Regions from separate parts of the Amycolatopsis sp. w19 genome, predicted to be linked through region 2. Evidence: predicted binding sites of a transcription regulator. Region 2 holds the regulator's gene; the other holds the start of a gene.
The links. Region 2 encodes HspR, which represses chaperone genes until heat shock. Its sites were predicted from a motif close to ANNTTGAGTNNNNNNNACTCAANNT; they were not measured.

Region 1: lon (endopeptidase La) is a predicted target of HspR. The motif match lies at 5,733-5,757, and genes of this name have one in related genera.

The regions. Positions count from the first base shown of each region.
Region 1 covers NZ_JBPQFM010000009.1:190,971-198,888, forward strand. Annotated here, with positions in the region: gene ACSMFO_RS20070 (MaoC family dehydratase N-terminal domain-containing protein) at 1-332, opposite strand, end outside; gene rpmG (50S ribosomal protein L33) at 421-585, opposite strand; tRNA gene ACSMFO_RS20080 (tRNA-Met) at 631-703, opposite strand; tRNA gene ACSMFO_RS20085 (tRNA-Thr) at 753-825, opposite strand; gene ACSMFO_RS20090 (putative bifunctional diguanylate cyclase/phosphodiesterase) at 905-3,520, opposite strand; gene ACSMFO_RS20095 (GNAT family N-acetyltransferase) at 3,801-4,739, shown strand; gene ACSMFO_RS20100 (SAM-dependent methyltransferase) at 4,759-5,607, shown strand; gene lon (endopeptidase La) at 5,774-7,918, shown strand, end outside.
Region 2 covers NZ_JBPQFM010000018.1:133,281-141,198, reverse strand. Annotated here, with positions in the region: gene ACSMFO_RS29825 (globin domain-containing protein) at 1-706, shown strand, start outside; gene ACSMFO_RS29820 (globin domain-containing protein) at 980-2,188, shown strand; gene ACSMFO_RS29815 (lytic polysaccharide monooxygenase) at 2,348-3,103, shown strand; gene ACSMFO_RS29810 (DUF305 domain-containing protein) at 3,111-3,713, shown strand; gene ACSMFO_RS29805 (heat shock protein transcriptional repressor HspR) at 3,829-4,257, opposite strand; gene dnaJ (molecular chaperone DnaJ) at 4,263-5,438, opposite strand; gene grpE (nucleotide exchange factor GrpE) at 5,472-6,218, opposite strand; gene dnaK (molecular chaperone DnaK) at 6,215-7,918, opposite strand, start outside.

The DNA.
Region 1 (7,918 bases), on a different contig from region 2:
TTGTCGATATGCGTGGTGAGCGACAGGACGTCGCCCGCGTGCACCGGCCGCGTGTAGGTGAACCGCTGATCGCCGTGGACCATCCGCGAGTAGTCGAGACCCAGCTCGGGGTCCGAGACGATCGCGTTGATCGAGGCGAGGTTGATGATCGTCAGGAACGTCGGCGGCGCGATGACGTCGGGGTAGCCGGCCGCCTTCGCCGCTTCGGGGTCGCGGTAGAGCGGGTTCGTGTCGCCGAGCGCGTCGGCGAACTCCCGGATCTTCTCGCGACTCACTTCATAGGTACTGGTCGGCGGGTACACCCGCCCGGTGAACGACTGGTCCAAGGCCACCCGAGCAGGCTACCGAACCCGAAAAATACCCGAAGCCGCCCTGGTGACCAGGGCGGCTTCGGGTAAGACAGGTAGAACCGCTAGACGCTCAGCGGGTCTCTTTGTGAGTCCGGTGCGTACCGCAGTTCGGGCAGAACTTCTTCATCTCCAGGCGATCCGGGTTGTTGCGCCGGTTCTTCTTGGTGATGTAGTTGCGGTGCTTGCACTCCTCACACGCGAGCGTGATCTTCGGTCGCACGTCAGTGGCAGCCACAGCATTTCCTTCTCTACTAGGCCTGGGATACCCAGGATTACCGCGTAGCGGTGGCCGGACTTGAACCGGCGACACAGCGATTATGAGCCGCTTGCTCTGCCAGCTGAGCTACACCGCCTTACATGAACCTGGCCGCGACACGCTTGCGTGACGCGGCTGAGGTTCTGAGCCCCTTTACGGAATCGAACCGTAGACCTTTTCCTTACCATGGAAACGCTCTGCCGACTGAGCTAAAGGGGCCTGGCCTCTCGCGAGGACTTGGAAAGATTAGCAAGTCCTCGCGCGGGCCTGAAACAGGGGGGTACGTTACCGCGAAACCTCAGGTCAGCAGGGTAAGGACGGTCTCGGAGTGGCGTCCGGGCGAACGCGCCGTGCGGGCCTGCAGCCACGCCTCGAGGCGGTCCTCCGGCAGCGGCCGCGAGATGAGGTAGCCCTGCGCGACGTCACAGCCCATCGCTTCGAGCTGATCCCGCGCGACGTCCTCCTCGACACCCTCCGCCACGACCGTGAGGCCGAGCGAGTGGCCCAGCTCGACGATGGAGCGCACGACGGCGAGGTCGCCGAGGTCGGTGCCCATGCCGAGGACGAAGCTCTTGTCGATCTTGACCTGGTCGACCGGGAGCTGCCGCAGGTACGCCAGCGACGAGTAGCCGGTGCCGAAGTCGTCGACGGCGAGCACGATGCCCAGCGAGTGCAGCTCCCGCAGGATCGGCAGCGCCTTCTGCGGGTCGGACATCACACCGGACTCGGTCAGCTCGAAGGTGAGCAGCTCGGGCGGGATGCCGAAGCGGTCGAGCTCGCGCGCGACCTTCGTCGGGAAGTCCTCGTCGGCCAGGTTCCGCACGGACAGGTTCACCGCGGCGGAGATGCGCAGGCCCTCGTCGAGCCACTTGCGCACGCGCTTCAACGACTCTTCGAGCACGAACGACGTCAGGACGCCGATGAGGCCGGCGGCTTCGATCGCCGGGACGAACTCGTCCGGGCCGAGCCTGCCGAACTCCGGGTGAACCCAGCGCACGAGCGCCTCGACACCTTGGATCTGCCGGTTCGGCAAGGTGATCTTCGGCTGGTAGTGGACGCTCAGCTGGCCTTCTTCGAGCGACTGCCGGAACTGCGTGACCATCTGGAACCGGCGCATGAAGATCTGGCCCATGCTGGCCATGTAGCCACGGACCTCTTCGCCGCCCTTGGTCGCGCGGACGGCGACGTCGGCGCGCTGCAGGAGCCCGTCGACGTCGACCTGCTCGTCGTCTTCCGCCGAAGAGGTGGCGTAGCCGATCATCGCGTTGGCTTCGACGGAGAGCCGGTCGACCGGGTACGGGGCGACGAGTTCCGCGCGAAGCAGTTCCGCGGCGGCCTGGGCGCGTTCCGGCGCGCAGCCGACGAGGAGTGCCGCGAACGACGCGCCTTCGAGCCTGGCGAGCGGGACGTCGGGGCCGAGCGCGTCGCGGATCCGGCGGCCCGCGGCGATGACCATCCGGTCGGCCCAGACGTAGCCGAGTGCGTCGCTGACGGTGGAGAAGACGTCCAAGTCGACCCGGAGCACGACCGCGTCGACCTGTTCCCGCAACGGTTCCTTGGCGACCTGGCGGAAGCCCGGCCGGTTGAGCAGACCGGTCAGCGGATCGTGGTACGCGTCGTGGCGCAGGGTCGCGAGCAGGCGCCGGTTGTCCAGCGACGTCGCGAGGTGGCTGGCCATCGTGCCGAGCAGTTGGACGTCGTACTTGCCGAACCCACGCCAGCGGCTCAGCCTGTCGTGCGCTTCGACGACGCCGAGGAGCTGGTTCGCGCTGCGCAGCGGGACGACCAGCGCCTCCTGCGCGCCGCGGTCGAGCAACGCGGAGCGGACGTCGGGATTGGCTTCGGTGATCCGGAAGTGGCGGACGTGCGCGCCGGGCAGGCGCAGCAGCGGGTCGTCGGCGGCCGGGTCGACAGGCGGCAGTTCGTCGCCCGCGACGACCATCCGCATGGTGTCCTTCGGCTCCAGTCGAAGCCTCAGCACGACGCGGCCGGCGGCGAGCTGGTCCTTGATGCGTTCGGCGATGGTCGCCCACTCGCGGACATCGACGCCGCCGACGAGTTCGTCCGCGCGCCCCGCGGGCCGTGCGGCGGCCTGCTGACCGGACCGCGCGACCATCAGGCTGACGTCGGACAACGCTTCCATGTCGCGTTGCTCGCGCAGCAGATCCGAGTACGCCCAGTACAACGCGGTGAGCCCGAGGAAGACGGCGAGCACGAGCGGCCAGGCCTTCGGCGTCCCGGAAATGACCAAATAACCGGAAAGACCGACCGAGGCGTTGACGAAGCCGACGACGAGGATGCGGCCGGTCAGCCGGATCGCGGTGCTGACGCGCATGCGGCGGCGCAGCACGCGGACGGCGGCGAGCGCGAGCAACGTACTGACCAGCGGCGCGGTCAAAGTCCCGGCCAGCGCGGCGATCCAGGTCATGTCGTGGGCGCCGGAGGCCTGTTTCACCAGTCCTGCCACGGCGAACGCGCCGGTGATCTCCAGCAGGAAGGCTCCGGCGTTGTAAAGCACGCGTCCGGCGACCTTGCGGGCAAGCAAGGTCCCGATCCCCGCCGCGAGATGCGCGGCGAGCACGACTTCGAAGGGAGCGACGAAGAAACCGATGACCAGCGGGATCTCGGTGAACGAGATCGTCCACGAGATGCCGCTGCGGACATCGACGTTGATGCCGAGCTGTTCGGCGAGCAGGAACGCGAGGGCGAGGATCGGCCCGATCCACAGCAGATCGTCCGATGCCTCGAAGTCCAGCCAGAGGCTGACCGCGGCCGCGGCGGCGATGCCCATGGTGAGTACCGCGAAGGTGTAGACGCGGAACCGTCGCTCGTCGGTACGAGCCTCCGTAACGGCGCCTCCCTTGCCCGCTGCCGCCTGTGCGGCGCTCCCGGGCCTGCCGTTCGTGTCCGGCATCCGACCTTCCTTCCCGGCTGCCCAACCGGTCTTGTCCTACCGCGACCTCGGGGACGAGGGCAATACAGTACCCCGGAGGGCGTACCCAAGTCCCATTCGAGACAGTATGAGATCACCCCAGGGTTAACAATGGGCGCGTCGCGCTGACCTGCGTGGACCAAGGGGTGAAATGGGAGCGTTATTCGCGTTCCTTCCGACTACCGGAAGTCACCTGGCGCCACGCTCCGGCCAATCTCGTGAAGTTCCCGGCGGACCCGTCAGTAGGGGCTTGAATAGCCCTATGAATAGCCACGCCATCGCCGCCGGGCACGCCGAGCGGCTCGCCACCGTGGACGCCCTGCTCCCCGAAATGCCTGCACTGGAGCCTGTCGAGGGCTCCGTGTCACTCTCCGCGACGGCAGGCGACTCGGCCGCCGCCGGATTGTCGGTACGGACCGAGGCGGGTCCCGATTCCGTTGACTCTCCGTGGCGGGCCCTCGTCGAGCATCGCCTCGAAGCCCGCCTCACCGGACCCCGCCCGGAAGCCGCCCTCGACGCATTACTCACCCGATGGGATGAACATCTGAAGTCTGTGGCTCCACCTGGGGATGTCGAGACGGCGGCGACCGTGGTGCGGCCCAGCCGGGACTCCCCCGGCTCGGCCGAATTGCTGCGCCGCGGCTTCGCGCCGGTGCTGGTGATCGCGGTCCGCCCGGCCGACCGGCTCGCCGTGACCGGACCGCCCGCCACTCCCGGGGTGCACATCCGGCCCGCCGAAGCGGATGATCTCGAAACCGCCGTCGGGCTCGAACTGGAATTGCAGCGTTATGACGCGCAGTTCGGTTCTGTCACTTTGCGCGAGGGCGCGGAGGAAACGATCACGGCGGACCTGTCGAAACAGTTGGGCCGGGAAAATCCGACGTTGTGGATCGCCGAGCTGTACGGCCGTCCGCTGGGCATGGTGCGGGTGCAGTTCCCCGGCGACACGGCGTGGATCCGGGGCCGGGTCGCGGCCGAGAAGGTCGGCTACCTGTCGTCGCTGGCGGTGGCGGAACAGGCGCGGTCGAGCGGGGTGGGGACGGCGCTCGCCGCGCACGCGCACCAGGTCTTCGACGAATGCGGCACCGACGCCGTGCTGCTGCACCACGCGCTGGCCAATCCGCGCTCGACGCCGTTCTGGTACGCGCAGGGCTACCGGCCGCTGTGGACGTACTGGCAGCGGCGACCCGCGGTGCCTTGATCCGGATAGGCTCGTTCTCGTGAAGAGGGACGATGACGCGGCCCCGGTGGCGCCGACCGGGGTCGACACCGAAAAGCCGTCCGCGGCGAGGATCTACGACTGGTTCCTCGGCGGGACCCACAACTGGGCGGTCGACCGCGAGTTCGCCCGCGCGCTGGAAAAGCAGTGGCGCTGGGTCAAACCGGGCGCGCGGCACAACCGCGAGTTCATGAACCGGGTCGTGCGCGCGGCGCTGGACGCGGGGATCCGGCAGTTCATCGATCTGGGCTCCGGTGTCCCGACGGCCGGGAACGTGCACGAGATCGTGCAGGAAGAACTGGAGCCGGGCGAGACGGCGAAGGTCGTGTACGTCGACTACGAGCCGGTGGCGGTGGCGCACGCGGAGCTGATCCTCGAACGCCACGAGGCGACCGACTGGGCGGGGATCGTCCATGCGGACATGCGGCGGCCGAAGGACGTCCTGCGGCATCCGGAGACGCTGCGGCTGATCGATTTCGACCAGCCGGTGTGCCTGATGATGATGGCCGTCCTGCATTTCGCCGGCCCGCACGACGATCCGCCCGCGCTGGTCGCGACGTACCGGAACGCGCTCGCGCCGGGCAGCTGGCTGGGGCTGTCGCACATGAGCTTCGGCGGCCAGACCGGCGAGGACGCCGACGGGCTGCACTGGATGGTCGAGCAGTACCGGAAGACGAGCAACCCGGTGTGGATGCGGGACCGCGAAGAGATCGAGCCGCTCTTCGGGGACTGGCCGCTGCTGGAACCCGGCGTCGTCCACCTGCCCGACTGGCGGCCCGTGCGGGAGCTGCGGCGGGACGAGGAAGGCGCCCGCCCGTTCGCCTGGTGCGGGGTCTCGGTGCACCCCTGACCTCCGACCTCTCGCCGGTTCGCGTCGCGTTTAGGGGGCTAAAGGCGACGCGAACCGAGCAGAGGTCGGATGAATGGGTGATCGCTGACGGCGAACGCGGAAAGGAAACAAACAGGTCGATCGGAGAGTTGAGCTAGACAGACTCAACTAACCGAGGAGTGCACAGATGACCGACAACCGCCTCCTGCCCGTCCTCCCGCTCGATGACGACGTCGTGCTGCCGGGCATGATCGTCCCGCTCGACCTCGCCGACACGGAGACGCGCGCCGCGGTGGAGTCCGCCCAGGCCAACACGCCTGCCCAGGCTTCCTTCCCGGGGATCCGGTCCAGCGCCGCCACCAAGGCCGAAGTGCTGATCGTCCCCCGCGTCCACGGCGAGTACGCCGAACTCGGCACCATCGCGACCGTCGAGCGCATCGGGCGCGTGCCCGGCGGCAAGACCGCAGTACTGTTGCGCGGTACCCGCCGCGCAGTCGTCGGCCGCATCGCCGACGGTCCCGGCGCCGCTCGCTGGGTCCACGCCGAGGTCGCCACCGAGACCACCGACGACAACTCCGCGAAGCTCGCGTCCGAGTACAAGAGCGTCGTCCTCGCGATCCTCCAGCAGCGTGGCGGCTGGCAGATGATCGACGCGGTCCAGGAGGTCGAGGACCCGTCCGCGCTCGCCGACCTGGCGGGCAACTCGTCGTACCTCAAGACCGAGCAGAAACTCGAACTGCTCTCCGCCCTCGACGTCTCGGCGCGGCTCGAGAAGGCCCTCGAATGGAGCCGCGAGCAGCTGGCCGAGCTCGAAGTCACCGACACCATCCGCAAGGACGTCCAGGAGGGCATGGAGAAGCAGCAGAAGGAGTTCCTGCTGCGCCGCCAGCTCGAAGCGATCCGCAAGGAGCTGGGCGAGCTCGACGGCACGGCCAACGACGACGACTACCGCGCCCGCGTCGAGGCCGCAGAGCTGCCGGACACGGTCAAGAAGGCCGCACTGTCCGAAGTGGACAAACTGGAGCGCACCTCCGACCAGTCCCCCGAGGGCGGCTGGATCCGCACTTGGCTGGACACGGTCCTCGAACTGCCGTGGAACGAGCGCACCACCGACGTCCACGACATCGCCGCCGCGCGCGACATCCTCGACGCCGACCACGCCGGCCTCGACGATGTGAAGGAACGCATCATCGAGTACCTGGCCGTGCGCAAGCGTCGTGCGGAGTCGGGGCTCGGCCCGGTCGGCGGACAGCGTTCGGGCGCGGTGCTCGCGCTCGCCGGTCCTCCGGGGGTCGGCAAGACCTCGCTCGGCGAGTCCGTGGCGAAGGCGATGGGCCGCAAGTTCGTCCGCGTCGCGCTCGGCGGCATCCGTGACGAGGCGGAGATCCGCGGTCACCGCCGCACGTACGTCGGCGCGCTGCCCGGCCGGATCGTCCGCGCCATCAAGGAAGCGGGTTCGATGAACCCGGTCGTGCTGCTCGACGAGATCGACAAGGTCGGCGCCGACTACCGCGGCGATCCGACGGCGGCGTTGCTGGAGGTGCTGGACCCGGAGCAGAACCACACGTTCCGCGACCACTACCTCGAGGTCGAGCTGGACCTGTCCGACGTCGTGTTCCTGGCGACGGCGAACGCGCTCGAGACCATTCCCGGCCCGCTGCTGGACCGGATGGAGCTGGTCACCCTCGACGGCTACACCGAGCACGAGAAGGTCACCATCGCCCGCGACCACCTGCTCCCCCGTGAGCTGGAGCGCGCCGGTCTCGGCAAGGACGACGTCACGCTGACCGACGGCGCGTTCAGCCGCATCGCCGCCGAGTACACGCGGGAGGCCGGGGTGCGCAACGCGAACCGGACCATCGCGAAGGTACTGCGCAAGGTGGCGACCAAGGTCGCGCTGGACGAGGTCGCGCTGCCGCTGACGATCGACGCCCACGGGCTGGAGACCTACCTCGGCCGCCCACGGCACCTGCCGGAGTCCTCGCTGCCCGCGTCGACCCAGCGCACGTCGACCCCGGGCGTGGCCACCGGGCTGGCGGTGACCGGCGCCGGCGGTGACGTCCTCTACATCGAGGCGTCACTGGCGGATCCGGAGTCCGGCTCCACCGGGCTTCAGCTGACCGGCCAGCTGGGCGAAGTGATGAAGGAGTCGGTGCAGATCGCGTTGTCGTACCTGCGTTCGCACGGCGCGGAGCTGGAACTCCCGGTCGGTGACCTGAAGGATCGCGGCATCCACGTGCACGTCCCCGCGGGCGCGGTGCCCAAGGACGGGCCGAGCGCGGGCATCACGATGACGACGGCGCTGGCGTCCCTGCTTTCGGGCCGGGTCGTG
Region 2 (7,918 bases):
CAACCCGGCGTCGTGGTCGGCGACCGTACTCGAACACCGGCGGCTCACCTGGGATCTCGCCCTGGTCCGCGTCCAGCCCGAATTCCCGGTGCCCTACCTGCCCGGCCAGTACATGAGCGTCGAGGTACCGCAGCGGCCGAGGCTCTGGCGCTACCTTTCGCCGGCGAACGCGCCGCGCGAGGACGGCGGCATCGAGTTCCACGTGCGCGCGGTCGACGGCGGCTGGGTGTCGCGCGCCATCGTGAGCCACACGCAGCCCGGCGACGTCTGGCGGCTCGGACCGCCGCTCGGCAGGCTTTCGGTCGACCGGACCGACGGCCGCGACGTCCTGATGATCGCGGGCGGCACCGGTGTCGCGCCGCTGCGCGCCATCTTGGACGATCTGGCGCAGTGGGGCGAGAACCCGAAGGTGCAGTTGTTCTACGGCGGACCGTCGCGTGAGGACCTCTACGACCTCGACGAGTTGCGCGCCCTGGCGGCCACGAACCCGTGGCTCACCGTGACCCCGGTGGTCGAGCACGGTGAAGAAGCCCCCGGCTGCGTGCAGGGCACGCTCGCGGAAGCCGTTACACAGCAAGGATCCTGGCCGGGACACCGGATCCTCGTCGCCGGCTCGCCCGCGATGATCCGGGCGACGGTGTCCCGGATGCTGGTCGCGGGCAGCGCGCTCGACCAGATCGCGTACGACCCCTTCACCATCGACTAGGCAATTCGATTCCACAATGGTGTTCGGCCGCGTTACGTGATCTCGTAAGCACGGAGAAAAACCCACCCGATCGGCCGATCACGCTTTCCTTTACTTAGTGCCAGACGGGGTTGACGGCGCGTATATCGTTTGCTCCGTTCGAGCGGGAAACAAACATTCTTGGATCCTTTCGCGACTTTCGGGCATACAGTCGAGAACCCTCGGGGGAACACGAGCACGATGACATCGGGTCTGGAGAATATGCCCGATCCAACTGGAGAAAATCGTTCACCCATGACTGCCGAAACAGTGAAGTACGAGCATCCGCCCAGTTCGTCCAGATCCTCACCGATTCCCGTCCCGCCCTTGATCGAGACGCCGACGGCGGACAAGTCCGTCCAGCTGGCCAAGCTCATCAGGGAGAGTTTCGCCGCCGTCGAAACGAAGTCCGAGGAGTTGTCCCAATACTTCTACGGGGCGCTCTTCTCCGTTTCGCCCGACGCCAGGGCGCTCTTCCCGATCAACATGGCCACGCAGCGAAATCGTTTGCTGCGCGCTCTCGTCTACGTCGTGCAGATGGTGGACCGGCCCGACGAACTGGCCACCTTCCTCGGCCAGCTCGGCCGGGATCACCGGAAGTTCGACGTCCTCGGCCGCCATTACGACGCCGTCGGCGTCGCGCTGATCGCCGCGTTGAAAAGGTTCTTGAAGGACGACTGGACTCCCGAGGTGGAGGACGCCTGGGTCACCGCGTACGGCGTCATTTCGAAGAGCATGCGCGAGGCCGCGGGCAAGGAGGTCGGGCCTGCATGGTGGAAGGCGACCGTCATCGAACACCGCGTCGTGTCCCGTGACGTCGCCATCGTCAAGGTGCGCACCGATCAGCCGCTGCCGTACCGAGCCGGCGGCTACGTGAGCGTCGAGGTTCCGCAACGGCCGCGGATGTGGCGGTACTTCTCGCCCGCCACCGCGCCGCACGACGACGGGACGATGGAGTTCCACGTGCACGCCGTCCGCGGCGGCTGGGTTTCGCGCGCAATCGTCCACCACACCCGGTTCGGCGACGTCTGGCGTCTCGGCCCGTCGCTCGGCGCGCTTTCGGTGAGTCACACGGAAAGCCGTCCGCTGCTGATGATCGGCGGTGGCACCGGCGTCGCGCCTTTGCTCGCCCTGCTCGACGACATGTCGCGCTGGAAGAACAACCCGCCGGTGCACCTCTTCTTCGGCGGGCGCCGTCCGGAAGACCTCTACGCCCTCGACGAACTCCGCGGGCTCACCGTCACCTGCCCTTGGCTGACGGTGACACCGGTGACCGAGGAAGGCGCCGTCACCGGCGGTGATCGCGGCACGCTGGCCACGGCGGTCACGCAGCGCGGGGACTGGAAGGAGCGTGACGTGTACGTCGCCGGGTCGCCGTCGATGATCCGGGCGACCATCGCGAAACTGCTCGCCGCGGGCACGGACCTGAGCCGGATCAAGTACGACCCCTTCACCCTGGACTGAGGTGATACTTCGTTCGTATTAGGCCGATCGGCTGTTCCACCTGGGCCCGACGCAGCAGTAGGTCAGTGAATCATTGACCACGGTCACCGGCGGATTTATGGTCTAGACCACATTGCTCCCCCTCACGGGAACACCGTCGTTCCATCCCCAGGAGCCGGCATGACCGTCAAACGCAAGCTCGTGGCAGCCGCCGCCGGTGCGATCCTCGCCCCGATCGCCATCGTGGCCATCCCGCAGGTGGCCAGCGCCCACGGCTATGTGCTGTCCCCGCCCAGCCGCCAGGCGAACTGCGCCCAAGGCAAGGTTTCCGGCTGCGGCGCCATCGTCTACGAACCGCAGAGCGTCGAAGGCCCCAAGGGGCTCCGCAGCTGCAACGGCGGCCTTCCCGGATTCGCCGAGCTCAACGACGAGTCGAAGCCGTGGCCCGCCGCGTCGGTCGGCAACAGCGTGACCTTCAACTGGAAGTTCACCGCCTACCACCGGACCACGAACTACGAGTACTACATCGGTGGCACCAAGATCGCCGACATCAGCGGGAACAACTCCGCGCCGAAGGACCCGACGTCGCACACGGTGAGCCTGAACGGCTTCAGCGGCCGCCAGAAGGTGCTCGCCATCTGGAACATCGCGGACACGCCGATGGCCTTCTACAGCTGCATCGACCTGCAGATCGGCGGCGGCACCCCGCCCACCAGCACCAGCAACCCGCCGACCACCAGCAACCCGCCCACGACGTCGAACCCGCCGACCAGCACCGGCAACCCGCCCACCGGCGGCACCTGGGCGGCCGGGACGTCCTACGCGGTCGGCAACACGGTGACCTACGGCGGCGCGACCTACCGCTGCCAGATGGCGCATACCGCGATCCAAGGCTGGGAACCGCCGAACACCCCCGCCTTGTGGACCCGGCAGTAAGGGGGACGTGCCAGTGAAGCTGGCCCTTGTTCTCGTCGCCGGTCTCGTGGCCCTCGCGGGCTGCGGGGCCGGTGATGGCTCATCCACCAACGCCGGCGCCCCGATCTCCCCGGTTCCCCAGTCGGCCGGGGCGTCCGCGGAGTACAACGACGCCGACGTGATGTTCCTGCAGATGATGATCGCCCACAACGACCAGGGCGTGGAGATCGTCAAGCTGGTCAAGGCCAAGCAGGGGCAGAAGCAGGAGCTCAAGGATCTCGCGGCCGCGATCGAGGCGACACAGCAGACCGAGACGACCGACATGCGGAACCGGCTGAAGGCCTGGGGCAAACCCGAGACGGGTTCCATGGACCCGAAGGCGCACCACCATCACGGTGGCGACGGGCTCACCGACAAGGGTCTGCTCGAAGCACTGTCCAAAAAGGATGGTGCGGAGTTCAGTCTGGACTTCGCCGACATCTTCGTGGCGCACCAGCACAACGGGGTCGCGCTGGCGAGGACCGAGCTGAAGGACGGGAAGAACCCCGAGTCGAAGGCGCTGGCCCAGCGGATCCAGGACTCGCGCACCGGCGAGGTCCAGCAGATCCGGACCCTGGTCCCCGGCCAATGACGCATTTAGAGGACTAAACGCGTGAAGTACGTGAAGGCCCCCTTCATTGCGTCTAGCGCAGTGAAGGGGGCCTTCACGTACTCACGAGGGCTGGCGACCCGCGGCATTCAGAGGACTAATTGCGTTTTTTGGGCTTCCAGACCACGAGGGCCGTCTGCTGCCGCAAGGGGACGAGATCCTTGCGGTAGGAGGCGTGCACGGCCGCGGCCGTCTGTTCGGCGGTGAGGTACGCCGCCGTGAGCTCCTCGGTCAGTTCGGCGATGCGCGCGCGGAGCGCGTCGACCTGGTTCTCCAGCTCGATGATCCGCTTGATGCCCGCGAGGTTGACACCGTCCTCTTGGGACAGTCGCTGCACTTCGCGCAGCAACGCGATGTCCCGCATCGAGTAACGCCGTCCACCACCGGAGGTCCGGCCCGGCGACACGAGACCCTGGCGGTCGTAGGACCGCAGGGTCTGCGCGTGCAGGCCGGAAAGCTGTGCCGCCACCGAAATGACGAACACCGGGGTGTCCTCGTCCGCACCGTGCGGCAGCCCGCCGAACATCGTGCTCACCTGCCTTCGAGAAGTTCGGTGATCTCCGGTCGCGGGTCGTGGCCGGCCATGGCTTCCGCGTACGCCTCCAGCGCCTCACGGGCCTTGTCGTCCAATTTGGCCGGGATGGCCGCCTGCAGGGTGACCAGCAGATCGCCCTGCGAACCGTCACGCTTCGCGATTCCCTTGCCTCGCACGCGAAGCACGCGACCGCTCGCCGTACCCTGCGGCACCTTCAGCGAGACCTTGCCCTCGAGCGTCGGCACGGTGATCGTGCCGCCGAGGGCGAGTTCCGTGAAGGACACCGGCACGGTGATCGTCAGGTCGAGGTCCTTGCGCCCGAACAACGTGTGCGGAGCGACGTGCACGCGGACGTACAGGTCGCCCGGCTGCGCGCCGCCACGGCCGGGTTCGCCCTGGCCCGCCAGCCGGATCCGCTGGTCGTCGGCGACGCCCGGCGGGATCCGCACGGTCAGCGTGCGAGTACGGGTGCTGACGCCCTCGCCCGCGCATTCCGGGCACGGGTCGTCGATGATCTGGCCACGGCCGCGGCAGTCACGGCACGGCTCGGAGAACGCGAACGCGCCCTGGCTACGGCTGACCAGCCCGCTGCCCTGACAGGTCGCACACGTCCTCGGGGAGGTCCCCGGTTTCGCGCCGTTGCCACCACAGGTGGAACAGGTCGCCGGGCTCGACAGCCGCAGCGGCAGGGTCGCGCCCTTGACCGCCTCGGCGAAGTCGATCCGGACGTCGGTCTCCACGTCCGCGCCGCGTTGCGGCCGGTTCGCCGTGGCACCGGCCGCGGCGCCGCGACGGCCGAACAGCCCGCCGAGGATGTCGCCGAGCCCGCCGAAGCCGCCCTGCTGCTGCCCCGCCTGGCCGAAGATGTCGCCGACGTCGAAACCGCCGCCGCCGGCACCGCCGCCCGGGAAGCCGAAGCCACCGGGACCGCCGGAGCCGAAGAGGCGGCGAGCCTCGTCGTACTCCTTGCGCTTGGCCGTGTCGGACAGCACGCCGTACGCCTCGGAGACCGCCTTGAACTTCTTCTCGGCCTCCGCGTTGCCCGCGTTGGCGTCGGGGTGGTTCTCCTTGGCCAGCTTGCGGTAGGCCTTCTTGATCTCGTCCGCGGTGGCGTCGGAGGAGACGCCCAGTTCACGGTAGAAGTCCTTACCGATCCATTCCCGTGCACTCACCGAACGTCTCCTCCTTTCACGCCGTATCGCCGATCAGCGGTTGTTCTCATCGAAAAGTTCGCCCTCGAGCGGCAGCTCGCCGCCCACCGGCGGGTCCACCGGGGCGCCACCCGGCTCGTGGTCGGTGACCCCGACCATCGCCGGACGCAGCACACGCTCGCCGAAGCGGTAACCACGGCGCATGACCATGGTGACCGTCGGCCCGGCGACGTCCGGAGACGTGCTGTGCTGCACGGCCTCGTGCACGCTCGGGTCGAAGGGCTCGCCCTCGGTGCCGAACGCCTCGAGGCCCGACCGCTGCAGGCTTCCGACCAGCTTCTCGCCGACCGACTTGAAGGCACCGGTCAGATCGCCGTGCTGCTCCGCGCGCTCGAGGTCGTCGAGCAGCGGGAGCAGATCGCCGACGACCGACGCCTTCGCGCCGACGACGACCTGCTCGCGGTCGCGGTCCACGCGCTTGCGGTAGTTGGCGTACTCCGCCTGGAGGCGCTGGAGGTCGGCGGTGCGTTCCGCCAGCTCCTTCTCCAGACCGGTGGCCACCGACACCGAATCGTCCACAAGGGACTCCCCGAGGCCGGGGCCCGCGTGTGCGGCGGGCTCCGGCTCGGTCTGCGCGGTGGCCTCTTCGGCCGGGGCGGCGTGCTTCGGGCCGTCCTGGGGTTCGGCGGCCGGGGCGGCCGGGCGGACCTCACCGGTCAGCGGGTCGATCCGCCTACGGTCCCGCACGACCACCGGTTCCTCCGGGCCCCGGCCCTCGGTTTCGTCGTAGCGTCCCGTCACTTCTTGTCCTTCTCGTCCTCTTCGACGATCTCGGCGTCGACGACGTCGTCCGCCTTGGCCTGCGAACCGGTACCCGCGCCCGCCGCACCGGCGGCGCCTTCACCGGCGGCACCTTCGGCGCCCGGGGTGGCGTTGGCGTAGAGCGCGGTGCCCAGCTCCTGCGAAGCGGTGTTCAGCTTCTCGATGGACTCGCGGATCTTCGCCGAGTCGGTGCCCTTGAGCGCCTCGTTGGCCTCGTCGATCGCGGACTTCACCTTGCCCTTGAGCTCGTCGGGCAGCTTGTCCTCGTTGTCCTTGACGAACTTCTCGGTCTGGTAGACCAGCGTCTCCGCCTGGTTGCGGGTCTCCGCCTCCTCGCGGCGCTGCTTGTCCTCCTCGGCGTGCGCCTCGGCGTCCTTGACCATGCGCTCGATGTCGTCCTTCGGCAGCGCGGAGCCACCGGTGATCGTCATCGACTGCTCCTTGTTCGTGCCGAGGTCCTTCGCGAGGACGTGCACGATGCCGTTGGCGTCGATGTCGAAGGTGACCTCGATCTGCGGCACGCCACGCGGGGCGGGCGGGAGACCGGTCAGCTCGAACATGCCGAGCTTCTTGTTGTGCGCCGCGATCTCACGCTCGCCCTGGAACACCTGGATCTGCACCGACGGCTGGTTGTCGTCCGCGGTGGAGAAGATCTCCGAACGCTTGGTCGGGATCGTGGTGTTGCGCTCGATGAGCTTGGTGAACACGCCGCCCTTGGTCTCGATGCCCAGCGAAAGCGGAGTCACGTCGAGCAGCAGGACGTCCTTGACCTCGCCCTTGAGCACACCGGCCTGCAGCGCCGCGCCGACCGCGACGACCTCGTCCGGGTTGACGCCCTTGTTCGGCTCGCGGCCGCCGGTCAGCTCCTTGACCAGTTCGGACACGGCCGGCATGCGGGTGGAACCACCCACGAGCACGACGTGGTCGATGTCGCCGACGGCGACACCCGCGTCACGGATGACGTTGTTGAACGGCTTGCGGGTGCGCTCGAGCAGGTCCGAGGTGATCTTCTGGAACTCGGCGCGGGAAAGCTGCTCGTCGAGGAACAGCGGGTTCTTGTCCGCGTCCACGGTGATGTACGGCAGGTTGATGCTGGCCGAGTTCGAGCTGGACAGCTCGATCTTCGCCTTCTCGGCGGCCTCACGGATGCGCTGGAGCGCCATCTTGTCCTTGGTGAGGTCGATGCCGTTGGACGACTTGAACTTGTCGACCAGCCAGGTGACGATCCGCTCGTCCCAGTCGTCACCGCCGAGGTGGTTGTCACCGGAGGTCGCGCGGACCTCGACGACACCCTCGCCGATCTCCAGCAGCGAGACGTCGAACGTACCGCCACCGAGGTCGAAGACCAGGATGGTCTGTTCCTTCTCGCCCTTGTCGAGGCCGTACGCCAGCGCCGCCGCGGTGGGCTCGTTGACGATGCGGAGCACGTTCAGGCCGGCGATCTGCCCGGCCTCCTTCGTGGCCTGCCGCTGCGCGTCCTCGAAGTACGCGGGGACGGTGATGACCGCGTCGGTGATGGTCTCGCCCAGGTACGCCTCGGCGTCGCGCTTGAGCTTCATCAGCACGCGGGCGCTGATCTCCTGCGAGGTGTAGGCCTTGCCGTCGATCTCGGTCTTCCAGTCGGTACCGATGTGCCGCTTGACCGACCGGATGGTCCGGTCGACGTTCGTCACGGCCTG